3 regions of the Brevibacillus sp. MS2.2 genome follow, and region 1 is predicted to be linked to each of the others. Evidence: riboswitches for the same ligand, from Rfam matches in the RefSeq annotation. Region 1 holds a riboswitch; each other region holds the start of a gene.
What was found. A riboswitch is a leader RNA that binds a small molecule or an ion and turns the genes downstream of it on or off. The one in region 1 is predicted to bind cobalamin.
Positions count from the first base shown of each region.

Region 1 (4,157 bases):
ACGTTGACGATATTGAGCGATGCCAGATTGCAGCTAATATCGCGACGGATGATATCCATCTCGCCGTAATTGGTGATCGTCGAAGTCTCTTGTAGCTGGAAGATTTCCGTGCACAGGTTGGACATTTTCACCGAACCAAGATCTTTCAGCGCATGGTTGTTGTTCGCATTCGTCTTGTTCATGATGTACGGATAGCCTGATTCCATTTGGATCATCGCGATTTTGGTCAACATCTCGCGTGCGCTCATCACAGTCTTTTTCTTGATGCGATCGTTTGCCAAGAGCTCCTCGTACATATCATCGAGGTCCATATCATCCAGATGCACGCCGTATTCTTTGTACACGGAGAACGGAGCAAACACAGTCAATGGCTTGTTTTCCTCAGCCAGCTTGTAGAACACATTTGGTACGATCAGGCCGATGGACAACGTTTTGATGCGTGCTTTTTCATCTGCATTGATCTTTTTGCAATCAAGAAACTCGTTGATATCCCAGCCGAAGATGTTATAGTACGCTGCTCCTGAGCCTTTGCGTTGCCCCATTTGATCCGCGTAGGAAAACGCATCCTCCAACAGCTTGAGAACGGGCATGACACCTTTTGCTGCGCCCTCGACGCCTTTGATCGGCTCTCCCCGTCCGCGAAGCTTGGACAGGTTCACGGCTACACCGCCGCCAATTTTGGATAGCTGCATACAAGTTCCCAAAATAAAGTTGATGGAGTTCAGTGAATCATCCATTTCGAGCAAGAAGCAGGAGACCATTTCTCCACGGCGGCTTTTGCCTGCGTTCAGGAAGGTTGGTGTCGCTGGCTGCAAGCGTTGATCCATCATGGATACTGTTAAACGCTTGGCGAGCTCAAAGTCACCTTGTCCAAGGGACAGTGCCACAACGGCCACCCGGTCTGGATACTGCTCCAAGTACATCGATTTATCGTTCGTTTTCAAGGCGTAATCTTTATAAAATTTGGAGATAGCCATGTACGAAGCAAATTGAAAATCAGCATCATAAGCCAAACGGAAAACTTCATCGACCTGCTCAACAGTGTATGTTTCATAGACGTTTTCATAGAAGTCATTCTCGATCAAATAGTCCATGCGTTCTTTGACACTGCCAAAAGTCATCGTGTTGGACTGCACTTCTTCCATGAAGACCGCAACCGCTTCCCGATCCTTTTCCAGTTGATAAAATCCGTCATTGCCACGCTGCATCAGTTCGTTGTTCAATTCAATATGCCGCAATTGCTGCCACCCCACTCGTAAATTGTTCCACGTCACGGCCGGTACCGGACAGTTCAAATTTAGAAATCACCGGAACGCCGTATTGGCTCGCGATCGTATCCGCGCTTTTGGCAAAGCTGGTTCCCCAGTTGCGGTTGCCGCTGGCAGATACTCCGCGCAGATGGACATGATTTCGCTTCAGGAACGTCGCCACCTTCTCCGGCACTTGTCCGAATCCCGTCGTGTATGTGATCAAAATGAATGGCTCGTCCAGCACCATATCTTGATCAATTTCCACATGTGGCAAATTAATTTTGTTGACGAATCTTCGGACGTTTCCTGTTTTTGAATCATAAGCGATTAGCATGTCCCTCATCCTATCCTGCATTTTTTACTCTGTATGTATGTTATTTAGCCAAAGTAAAAGCGCATCCGACGTTTACATGCCGAATGCGCGTGATGACTTCCATCTAGCAATTCGCCAATGCGAATTGAGCGCTCGAACACTTCCCTATCTCCCGTAGGTTAAACAGTGCAAGCGGTTAGGCAGGTCTCCTGGCTTTTGGATCATCGCTCCATTCTCACCTTCCCGATCGTTCATGATCAGTGGCATTCTTTCGCAAATGGAACTCTCTCATTACAGTGGCGGGACCGCGTCGGATTCTCACCGACTTCCCTATTAAGTCTACCAAATCTGGCTGGCAAACACCTTACCGCATCAATATGTAGTTGGCAAAACTTACTTTACCTCAATATATCGTAGGAGTCAAGCTCAGTATGCGCTCTTTTCGAAAACTAACTATTCTCCTTTTTCGGCTATTGCTAATCTCTGGTTCTCGTTCATATAATAGATTTTGTGCGTGTTGGTTAGCCATGGAAAGATTGGAGAGTAGCCCTCATGAAAAGCACCGACTATCAACCTGTCGTCATTCCTCGTTCTTACAGTAAAAGCATGACTTATCAAGAGCGGGACTATCATATTTTCGTAAGTGTTCCTGCCGATCCCCCTCCGGAATCAGGCTTTCCCGTCATATATTTGCTAGATGGCAACTCTGTTTTTGCCACCATGACCGAAGCGATACGGATACAATCACGTGGCCCTGAACGAACTGGCGTGTATCCTGCTATCGTCGTCGGGATTGGGTATCCAACGGACGATCCGTACCATCCTGCCCGTTTCTTTGATTACACCTATGAAGTTCCCGCCTCAGAGCTTCCTGGCAACCCAAAAGGAGCCGCCTGGCCTCAGATGGGGGGAGCAGAGCAGTTCCTCACCTTTTTGGAGGAGCAGCTCAAGCCTAGCATCGAAAATGACTTCCCCATCGATCGGACGCAGCAAGCGATTTTTGGACATTCGCTAGGGGGCTTGTTTGTCTTGCATGTACTTTTGTCGAGACCACACGCTTTTCAGCGGTATATCGCTGGAAGTCCCTCGATCCACTGGAATGAGAGTGTCCTGCTTGCGAAGGAGAGCCAATTGCCGAGCCTGCTGACAGATGACCTCGACGTCCATGCGCTCCTCACCATTGGAGAGCTGGAAAACGATGGCCGGTTCTTGGTCAAAGAAAAATCCCTGGCGATGGTCGAACGATTAGCCTCCATGGGCAAAGGTCAAATCAAAGCTTCCTTCCAAGAATTTGTTGCCGAAAATCATTCGTCCGTTTTGCCAGTCTTGGTTAGCCAAGGACTCAAATTCGCTACGAAAAAAACTGCCCGCTAAAAAAACGGGCAGTTTTTGTTTATCATGATTCGCTTACTGTAGAGATAACACTTTGGTGATTTGGGGCAGCTCTTCGATGGCAGCTACAATCGTCGGTGTAATCTCTTCGTCGGTCACAGAGATAAGCAGGGCATTCTTCCCTTTTTGCTCGCGCGATACATTCAACTTGGAAACATTGATTTGATATTCAGCCAGTTTTCGTGAGACGTCATAAATCACGCCTGGATAATCGATATGGTGAACCAACAACCCATGGGCCCCTGGAGGTATGCGACACGCGCAGTAATTGATTTCACTGATGTACACTTCTCTCCAATCTTGCGCGAAGGTGTACTTGTTCGCCCCTACCCGCAAAACCGCCAAATGATTCGCATATTCGCCGGAGCTATGTTGGACAGGTACCTTCGTACCGAGTCCTTCCACTAACAGCGTTGCGATTTCCTCTTTATTTTCATGAGCAAGAATACTTAATTGTGCACTCGCTAACTCTGGCTCGAGTCTTCGAATCAGTTCAGCCAGCTCACGCAGTCCAGCATGTTGGGTCATGTGATGCCTTCACTCTCCCAGTCAGGTTTATCCTTGTTTTCACGGCAGAATCCATGCTTCCGGCTCTTTCTTGATGGAGGATTCATTATCAGCACGATACCAAGCCGTCAACGTTTGCCCATCTTTCGTATAATAGATGCGGTAGATGGTATTGCCTTTTCCGCTGTTAGTAAAAGGACTTTCTTCCAGCGGAACCGCTGTCACTCCACCCGAGGTAACAACCCCGCCGTTCTCCTTGATGACGTTTTGGATCGTCGCCATATGCTCTTTCCCCAAGGAGGCCATCCCGAAATAAGAGATGATCGCCAAGAGAACCGCTCCCGCCAAAAACGAAACGATAATCACTTTTGATTTTTTCGCAGCATCCACCGAGTGCTTCCCCCGTCTTATCTTAGTTCTCTTTATCGACTAAGCGTACCTTGTCAATCGTACCGCCACCCAAGCATACTTCCCCATCGTAGAAGACGACAGCTTGACCAGGTGTCACTGCTTTTTGCGGCTGATCAAATACAACTTCTACGGTACCATCCTCCAGTGGGTGAACGGTTACTCCCTGATCCGGCTGGCGATAACGGAATTTCGCTGTACAAGTAAACGTTTCGGAAGGCTTCTTGTCACTCACCCAGCTCACGTTGGTCGCCAAGAGACTCTTCGAGTACAAACGGATATGATCA
Region 1 is NZ_JABSUZ010000003.1:135,066-139,222, forward strand. Features, by position in the region: gene nrdE (class 1b ribonucleoside-diphosphate reductase subunit alpha) at 1-1,238, opposite strand, end outside; gene nrdI (class Ib ribonucleoside-diphosphate reductase assembly flavoprotein NrdI) at 1,225-1,584, opposite strand; cobalamin riboswitch at 1,746-1,945, opposite strand; gene HP568_RS03685 (alpha/beta hydrolase) at 2,116-2,937, shown strand; gene HP568_RS03690 (ACT domain-containing protein) at 2,971-3,483, opposite strand; gene HP568_RS03695 (hypothetical protein) at 3,523-3,852, opposite strand; gene mnmA (tRNA 2-thiouridine(34) synthase MnmA) at 3,875-4,157, opposite strand, start outside.

Region 2 (4,157 bases), on a different contig from region 1:
TAAACCGATACATGATCATTAATAAGTCAGTCACAATGACAGGCATACGGAGCCAGCGAAGCACCTGCAAGATTTCGGCAAACGGCACGGTAAACAAAATGAAGGCAAAGCAAGATAAGCTCGCCATGGTACGCCAAAATAAGATCCAAACTTTACTGAAGGAAGACATCGGCACATAGAGAACATACGAACCCAGTTCCCATACTGCCGCGACCTGGACCTGTACTTCTCCTGCCCTCGCTCCTTCTACCAATAGGGCAGGGAGCCCCGCCATGAAAAACGAGAGCGACACGATCATAAAGGCACAGTAGATACGGACAGGAATACGGGCATACACTACTACCCATACCGTCATCCAGACAACGACCGCCATCTGCATCCATACATGTCCCACCAGGACGAGCAGTAACAATGCACTCGCCAGCAATAGCTTATGTGCTGGAGGCAGACGTTTCAGCCTGTTTTGATAAGAAAGAGAATCAAGTTGGAGCCCGTTCATTTTTTCCGCTTATCCAACCGACCTTTGTACAAACCCACTGCGTAGCCAACCACTCCCGCTCCCAACGCCGCCTGCACCGCAAACAATAGACTCTCCGTCTCTCCTCCTGGCGGTTCTATCAGCGGCTGGAACCACGGTTCGTAGTTCGGGGCAATTTCCTTGATCGCTTCCTCCGCCACGCCGTCTGCGCCGCCAAATTCCGAATCCTGCACCAGCAACAACGGGACAATCGCCAGTACGATTACCCCCAAGAGCAATAGCCAGTTCCATCCTTTTTTCACAGCGATTCCTCCCGTTTGAGCAAACGAAGCTGTGTAAGCTCTTTTGCGTTGTAAGATAACAACCAGTTCCAAACAAGAACGGTCAACAGCCCTTCACTGATTGCGAGCGGCACTTGCGTGAATGCAAAAATTCCTGCAAATTTGGCAAACGAGGCCAACACTCCACCAGATTCAGCCGGGAATGCGAGCGCCAGTTGAATGGAAGTCACCACATACGTAGCGAGGTCAGCCAAAGCAGCCGCCGCAAAAACAGCCAGACGCTGGCTTCCGCCCACTTTCATGATCATTCGATAGATTCCGTATGCCACCAGTGGTCCTACTACCGCCATGGATACAGCATTTGCTCCTAGCGTAGTCAAGCCTCCATGTGCCAAAAGCAAGGCTTGAAACAAGAGCACCATACTCCCTAACACAGACATCGCAAAAGGTCCAAACATAATGGCGCCAAGGCCTGTTCCAGTCGGGTGAGAGCTGCTGCCTGTAACCGAAGGGATTTTCAGTGCAGATAAAACAAACGCAAACGCTCCAGCAACGCCAATAAGGAGCTTCATTTCAGGATGTTCTTTTACAATCTTGTTAATCGAGCGAATCCCAAGTATAAAAAACGGCAAGAAGACAGCCCACCAAAATAAGGCCCAGGATAATGGCAAATACCCTTCCATGATGTGCATCGCATGTCCTGTCTCTGGTTCATTGAGCAAAAAATACAGGACAAACCCCGCGATCATCAGACCAGTAGATACCAGACGAGATCGATTCATGTTCCTTCCCCCTTCACTGACTTTCGTTCTATTCCTACAAACAAAAAAATCCCATCCATCACTGGACGAGATTGTGCACACAAAACAACAGACTGACTATACAGCCTCATTGCCCGTATTCACCGCTCCTTTCCGCGAAGGTTCTGTGGGTGTGGCTTATAGGTAGGTCTCCTGGCTTCCAGATCCATGCGCTCTTTGTCCTTCCCCATACGAAAATGAGTGGTTTCCTTCTCAAAGAGAGCTCCCTGGTTACAGTGGCGGGACCGCTCGGGACTTTCACCCGATTCCCTGTTACCCTTTATGCTTCACATAAAGGCACCTAACGCCGACAATATACAATTGACAGATAATTCATGTTTGTCCCACATCATTATACCGGATCACTACATAAATCGGAAGAATATAAGTGAAAACGCATAAGTCGATGACCCACTACAAACGGAGCCATCGACCTATGCGTACTTGTTCTCTCTATTCTTTTGCGTCTACACCAATTACTTCACTAATATGTTTAAAACCATCCCGCTGCATGAGCTTGAGCAGCTTTTTGTTGATTTGCTTAGCAATACCTGGGCCCTGATAAATCATCCCTGTATACACCTGAATGAGACTGGCTCCTGCTCGGATTTTCGCGTAGGCATCTTCGCCGTTATAAATGCCCCCGACACCGATGATTGGTACCTTGTCTCCTACTTCTTGATAAATCTCCTTCACCCAAGCAGTGGAACGCTCCGTAAGAGGTCTTCCGCTCAAGCCGCCCGCTTCCTCGGCAAATCGATGTCCGGAAACTGCCTCACGTGACAAGGTCGTATTGGTTGCGATAATTCCGGAAATGCCTTCTTCCACAGCAGCGTGAACAACATCGCGCATGTGCTCATCCGACATGTCTGGTGCTACTTTCAGCAATATCGGTTTTTTCTTGATGGAACGTGCTTCCATTTCAGATGCCTTTTCCCTTACTGCACGCACCAAATGACGCAAGCTCTCTGTTTCCTGCAAGTCACGCAGATTCGGGGTATTCGGAGAGCTGATGTTAATGACGAAGTAGTGACCGTATGCATAGAGCATGTCCATACATTTGCTATAGTCGATGGCCGCCTCTTCATTCGGCGTTACTTTGTTTTTTCCGATGTTAATCCCAATCGGAACATCTGAGTATGCGTAATCGACCAAATGCTGGGAAGCCAAATACGCACCGTGATTGTTGAAGCCCATCCGGTTAATGACAGCTTGATGTTCCGGCAAGCGGAACAAACGCGGCTTCGGATTGCCTGGCTGCCCCTGCGGCGTCAACGTCCCGATTTCCACAAACCCAAAACCAAGAGCACCTAACGCATGATAGACTTCTGCATTTTTATCAAAACCGGCTGCAAGTCCGACTGGATTCGGAAACGTCATTCCCCACAGCTTATTCTCCAATCGCTGGTCTTTTACCTGATAGATCATCTTCAGGATGCTTTTGCCTGGAGCAGAATCCTCCACCAGCCTTAAGGCACCAATTGTCTTTTCATGAATCTCTTCCGCATCTTGCTGGAACAGATATTTTCTTATGAGCTGATACATCGGCTGCACTCCTTACTCCGTTTCTACCTTTTTACCTCATAGTAGAATACCATACTTTTTCGGACGGATGTAACCTTTATACGTGATACATATTTCCAAGCAAGCAGGCAAATCCTAACAGCACCACCACGCACAGGGGGATAAGTCTTTCATGAAAGTGGACGGAAAAATCGGGATTGGTCAAGCCATTATGGTGATGATGCTGACGATCGGCATTACGAACCACGTAACCGTCATCCCCCTCTTATTGAGTAAAGCCGGAAGAGATGCTTGGTTGAGCGTGTTACTTGCTGGTATCCCTTTTTCCTTCTGGGCGTATTTGCTGTTTGTGGTTAATCGAAGTTTGGATCAACAATCTTTGTATGAATGGATTTCACAACGGTCAGGAAAAATCGTCAGCAATCTCTTGCTCGTTCCAATCATGATCTGCCTGTACCTCATGGCGCTGACGAATCTGATCGATACGCAAACTTGGACAACCGTAAACTACTTGCCTCGTACACCCGAGTGGGTGACCGCTTTAGCCTTGGTCGGGCTATGTGTACTCGCTTCTATTGGAGGTATGACCTCCGTTGGAATCACAGCAGGCGTCTTGCTCCCCGTAGTCGTGTTGCTCGGATTTTTCGTCGCTTTTGGCAATATTCCCAAAAAGGATTATAGTTTTTTGCTCCCGCTTTTCCAAAACGGTTTTCGTCCGCTGCTACATGGGATGCTTTACGTTGGCGGCGGTTTCACCGAGCTGTTTCTGCTCCTTTTGCTCCAGCATCACGTACGAAAGCCGTTTCGACTCGTACACTTTTTTGTCATGCTCGGTATCACACTGCTGTTGACACTCAGCCCACTGACAGGAGCAATTGCAGAATTTGGACCTGTGGAGTCCGCTCGTCAACGTTTTCCTGCATTTGAACAATGGCGGCTACTCACAATCGGAAAAGACATCGAGAACATGGAGTTTTTCTCGATTTTTCAGTGGCTTTCTGGTGCTTTTATTCGAATAACGCTTTGCCTGATTCTTTTAGGAGATTTGATCACGATACGAACTCGAAAGCAACG
Region 2 is NZ_JABSUZ010000010.1:105,751-109,907, forward strand. Features, by position in the region: gene cbiQ (cobalt ECF transporter T component CbiQ) at 1-499, opposite strand, end outside; gene HP568_RS11870 (energy-coupling factor ABC transporter substrate-binding protein) at 496-780, opposite strand; gene HP568_RS11875 (energy-coupling factor ABC transporter permease) at 777-1,541, opposite strand; cobalamin riboswitch at 1,686-1,879, opposite strand; gene HP568_RS11880 (quinone-dependent dihydroorotate dehydrogenase) at 2,013-3,104, opposite strand; gene HP568_RS11885 (GerAB/ArcD/ProY family transporter) at 3,256-4,157, shown strand, end outside.
Region 2: another riboswitch for cobalamin. It lies ahead of HP568_RS11875 (energy-coupling factor ABC transporter permease); the one in region 1 lies ahead of nrdI (class Ib ribonucleoside-diphosphate reductase assembly flavoprotein NrdI).

Region 3 (4,157 bases), on a different contig from region 1:
ATAGAAGGGGATAGCCCAGCCGCAAGAAGTCTTTACTTCCTGTATGTTTACGGTAATGATTTGACGAGCACCAGGCAGAAGCGGGAAATCATTTACGAGCTCATCCCACCGAGGTGTATCTGGGAGAATAACCGTTCCTTTGCCGAATAGGCGCATGATGAGAGGGGGGCCTTCAAATGCACAGAACATGATCGTAATCCTGCCATTTTCCTGTAGATGTGCACTGGTTTCGTTTCCACTTCCAGTCAGGTCTAAATAGGCGACCTCATTAGGGGATATTATGCGAAAAGAATCGTATCCTTTCGGTGAAAGATTCACGTGACCATCTTTGTCCATAGGAGCAGAGGCAACAAAGAACATCCGTTGCTTCTTGATAAACTTCTCATGCTCAGGTCGTAACTCAGAAAAAAGCTGACCCATTTTGCACCCCTCCAGATAATGGAATTGTTTTTGCTGCCCTCATCATACGATAAAAATATGAAGATTTTGTGTTGTTTATCTCCAATGCGTCCAAAATAGATGGTAAAGTGTAAATATTCCTACAACAAAATGGCATCTCGAGACTTTTTGAAAAGGAGGAGTATTTACATGCAATCATCACAGCCAATCGACTTAGGGGAACGCATCCATTTAATAGACGGTTTCGATATGGGCTGGGCGGAACGTACGGGGACGTATGTGATCGCGGAAGAGGAGCTTACATTGGTAGAAACAGGGCCAAGCCCCTCTGTCCCATACATCAAGGCTGGTCTCGCCAAGCTCGGTTATACGCCGGAACAAGTAAAATACATCATCGTGACGCACATTCACCTGGATCATGCAGGAGGAGTAGGACTGTTTCTGAAGGATTGTCCGAATGCAAAGGTCGTTGTCCACCCGAAAGGTGCACGTCATCTCATAGATCCGAGCCGACTGATCGCAGGCGCGAGAGCCGTGTATCATGATGATTTTGATCGATTGTTTGATCCGATTGAGGCAGTTTTCGAGGAGCGGATTTTGATTCGCGGGGACGGAGATACACTCAAGATCGGACGGAATTGCACATTGGAGTTTCTGGATTCCCCAGGTCACGCCAATCATCACTTCAGCATCTACGATCCCGTAAGCCGCGGCATGTTCACAGGTGATACCGCAGGTGTACTCTATCCACAGCTTAAAAAGGATGGTATTCACCTCGTGCTGCCATCTACTTCGCCGAATCAGTTTGACCCGGATGCCATGTTAGCGTCTTTAAGCCGTTTTGAAGCGAGCAAGTTGAGTCGGATTTACTTTGGTCATTTTGGGATGTCAGAGCAGGTAGACGACGTGTACCGCCAAATTCGTGAGTGGCTCCCCATATTTGTGGCGGAAGGAGAATCAACGCTTGCTGCTGGTCAAACTTATGACGAGCTGTCTCGTAAGTTAGTTGAACGAGTCTCGGATCATCTACAGTCACAAGGCATTAATGAGGACCACGAAGTTTTCGAGGTACTCAAGCTCGATTTGCAAGTATGCTCCATGGGCATTCTGGATTATTTGCACAAACGAGGGTAATAGCCTGCCAAAAGCTTTACATTTGCCTGAACCTTTTGTTCAGGCATTTTTCATTTTTAGCAGGCAAGAAAGTACTGCCTTATGTGTTTGTCATTCTTTTTTCATCCAAGGAATGCTATGATGTAGGATGAGTCATGAACTGTGACAATTTCAAACGTAACAGCAAATAGGTGCCTCGTCTTTCTAACAAAAAGATCGGGTGAAAAGGGAAGTCGGTGAAAATCCGACGCGGTCCCGCCACTGTAAATCGGCTCGTTCCTCAGCCGTAAGCCAGGAGACCTGCCTGTTTGTTTTCGTGCCTGTTGCCTTCGCGGAAAGGATCGGCCTATTTCAGGAAGCAGACCATCCTGTCTGTTTGCCCAAAGGTGCCGACCCTTTTGATTTCCGAATGGAAGCAAGGGTCGCTTTTTTATTGGAAATAACAGTCGATTTGACATGCAGAAAGGAAGTTCTACATATGAAACGTTCATTGCGATTCATGATCCCCCTGCTAGTTGCGGCGAGCCTTGCAGGTTGTGCGGGTAACGATAACAGCCAGCCAGCACCAGGAGGACAAACAAGCGCACCGCAGCCAGCACCGCAAGAGAATGCGGCCGAGCAGTCTGCAAAACAAACAACGTATCCATTGACAGTCACGGATGCGGCAGGAAAAGAAGTAACCTTTGCAAAAGCTCCTGAGCGAATTGTCTCAACATCACCTGCCGAGACTGAGATTTTGTTCGCACTAGGCTTGGAAGATCGGATCGTAGCTGTCTCAGACTATGATGATTATCCAGATGCGGCGAAGGCAAAGCCAAAAGTTGGCGGGGTCGTCAAACCAAACGAAGAAGCAATTCTCGCTCAAACGCCGGATATGATCGTTGGTGGAATTTCGATGGAGAAGCCAGTGGCTGACAAGCTCAAATCTCTCGGGATGCCAGTCTATATTAGCCATCCGACAAAGATGGATGATATCCTTAACAATGTTTTGACGATGGGAGTTATCACGAATACACAGGAACAAGCCGAAAAAGTCGTCGCGCAAATGAAGAAAGACATCGCGTACGTTCAAGAAGCAGTGAAAAATGTAAAACCGGAAGAGAAGAAAAAGGTATACCTGGAATTTTCCCCGGGCTGGACAGTCGGAAAAGGCGAATTCATGGACGAACTCATCACGCTGGCTGGAGCGACAAACATTGCTTCCGACACCGAAGGATGGAATCCGATCAGTGAAGAAAAGATTTTGCAAAACGACCCGGACGTCATTTTGTATGCGAGCGGAATTACCGATGAAAAGTCTGGCGTCAAGCTGGAGGATCTGATCGCGAATCGCAATGGCTGGGATAAAATGAAGGCGATCCGTGAAAAACAAATCTTTGGCATGGACCAAAATATTTTGTCCCGTCCTGGTCCACGTATTACACAAGGGTTGATCGAAGTAGCCAAGACGATTTACCCTGACCTGGTGAAATAAAATGAAGAAACGATTGTTCATATGGGGAGGAGTAAGCTGTTTCGTTCTTCTGGCATCAATAGTTATCAGCATCTCGATGGGGGCGGCCCAACTCCCCATTTCGCAAGTATGGCTCATCCTGCTTCATCAAATCCCGGGCTTGTCTGAGTGGATCAGCGTAACGTGGCCAGAGTCTTCTGAGCAAATTGTCATGAAGGTTCGTTTTCCACGCGTTGTATTGGCTGTCTTGATTGGGGCCTGCTTGTCACTTGCAGGAGCGGGCTTTCAGGGCGTTTTGCGCAATCCGCTCGCTGATCCGTTTACGATGGGCGTGGCATCCGGTTCTGCTGTCGGAGCAGCCTTCTTGATCCTTTTTGGTTTGCAAATCAGCTTTTTGGGTGCATGGAGCACGCCTGTCGTCGCTTTTCTTACAGGACTGCTCAGTTTATGGATCGTACTTGGACTCGCGAAAACGCAAGGAAAGCTGCAAACCGAGACCTTGATTTTGTCTGGTGTCGTGGTGCAGGCTTTTCTCGGCTCGCTCGTTTCCTTTATGGTGTCGCTATCTGACCAGACGGTGAATGAGATCGTGTTCTGGCTTATGGGCAGCCTGTCATTTCGCGGCTGGGCCTTTACATCTGTCTTGATTCCGTACTTGGTCATAGGTGGAATGGTGCTTGTGAGCTATGCGCGTTCCTTGAACCTATTTGCGTTAGGGGAGCGGCAGGCAGCGCATCTCGGCGTCCATGTGGATCGAACGAAGCTCGTGGTTCTGGTCGTCTCGACTTTCCTGACCGCAGCGGCAGTTTCTATCGCGGGAATTATCGGATTCGTTGGCCTGGTGGTACCGCATCTCGTCCGATTGCTGGTTGGTCCTGACCATCGTATTTTACTGCCCATGGCTGCGATCTTCGGTGGTATTTACGTATTGTGGGCCGACACGCTTGCCAGAATGCTGTTGAGTCCAACGGAAATCCCGCTCGGCGTCGTGACAGCATTTTTGGGAGCACCGTTTTTCGCCTATTTATTGAAGCAAAATAAACGCTTTAGGAAGAGGTAACGTAAGCGATGATCAATGTGCGTAACTTGCAAAAATCGTATCAGGATACGCCAGTTTTGCACGGCATCGATTTTTGCGTGGACAAGGGAGAATTTTTTGGCATCATCGGGCCCAATGGAAGCGGTAAATCCA
Region 3 is NZ_JABSUZ010000008.1:87,972-92,128, reverse strand. Features, by position in the region: gene HP568_RS09595 (pyridoxamine 5'-phosphate oxidase family protein) at 1-420, opposite strand, end outside; gene HP568_RS09590 (MBL fold metallo-hydrolase) at 589-1,533, shown strand; cobalamin riboswitch at 1,685-1,834, shown strand; gene HP568_RS09585 (ABC transporter substrate-binding protein) at 1,991-2,986, shown strand; gene HP568_RS09580 (FecCD family ABC transporter permease) at 2,988-4,025, shown strand; gene HP568_RS09575 (heme ABC transporter ATP-binding protein) at 4,034-4,157, shown strand, end outside.
Region 3: another riboswitch for cobalamin. It lies ahead of HP568_RS09585 (ABC transporter substrate-binding protein); the one in region 1 lies ahead of nrdI (class Ib ribonucleoside-diphosphate reductase assembly flavoprotein NrdI).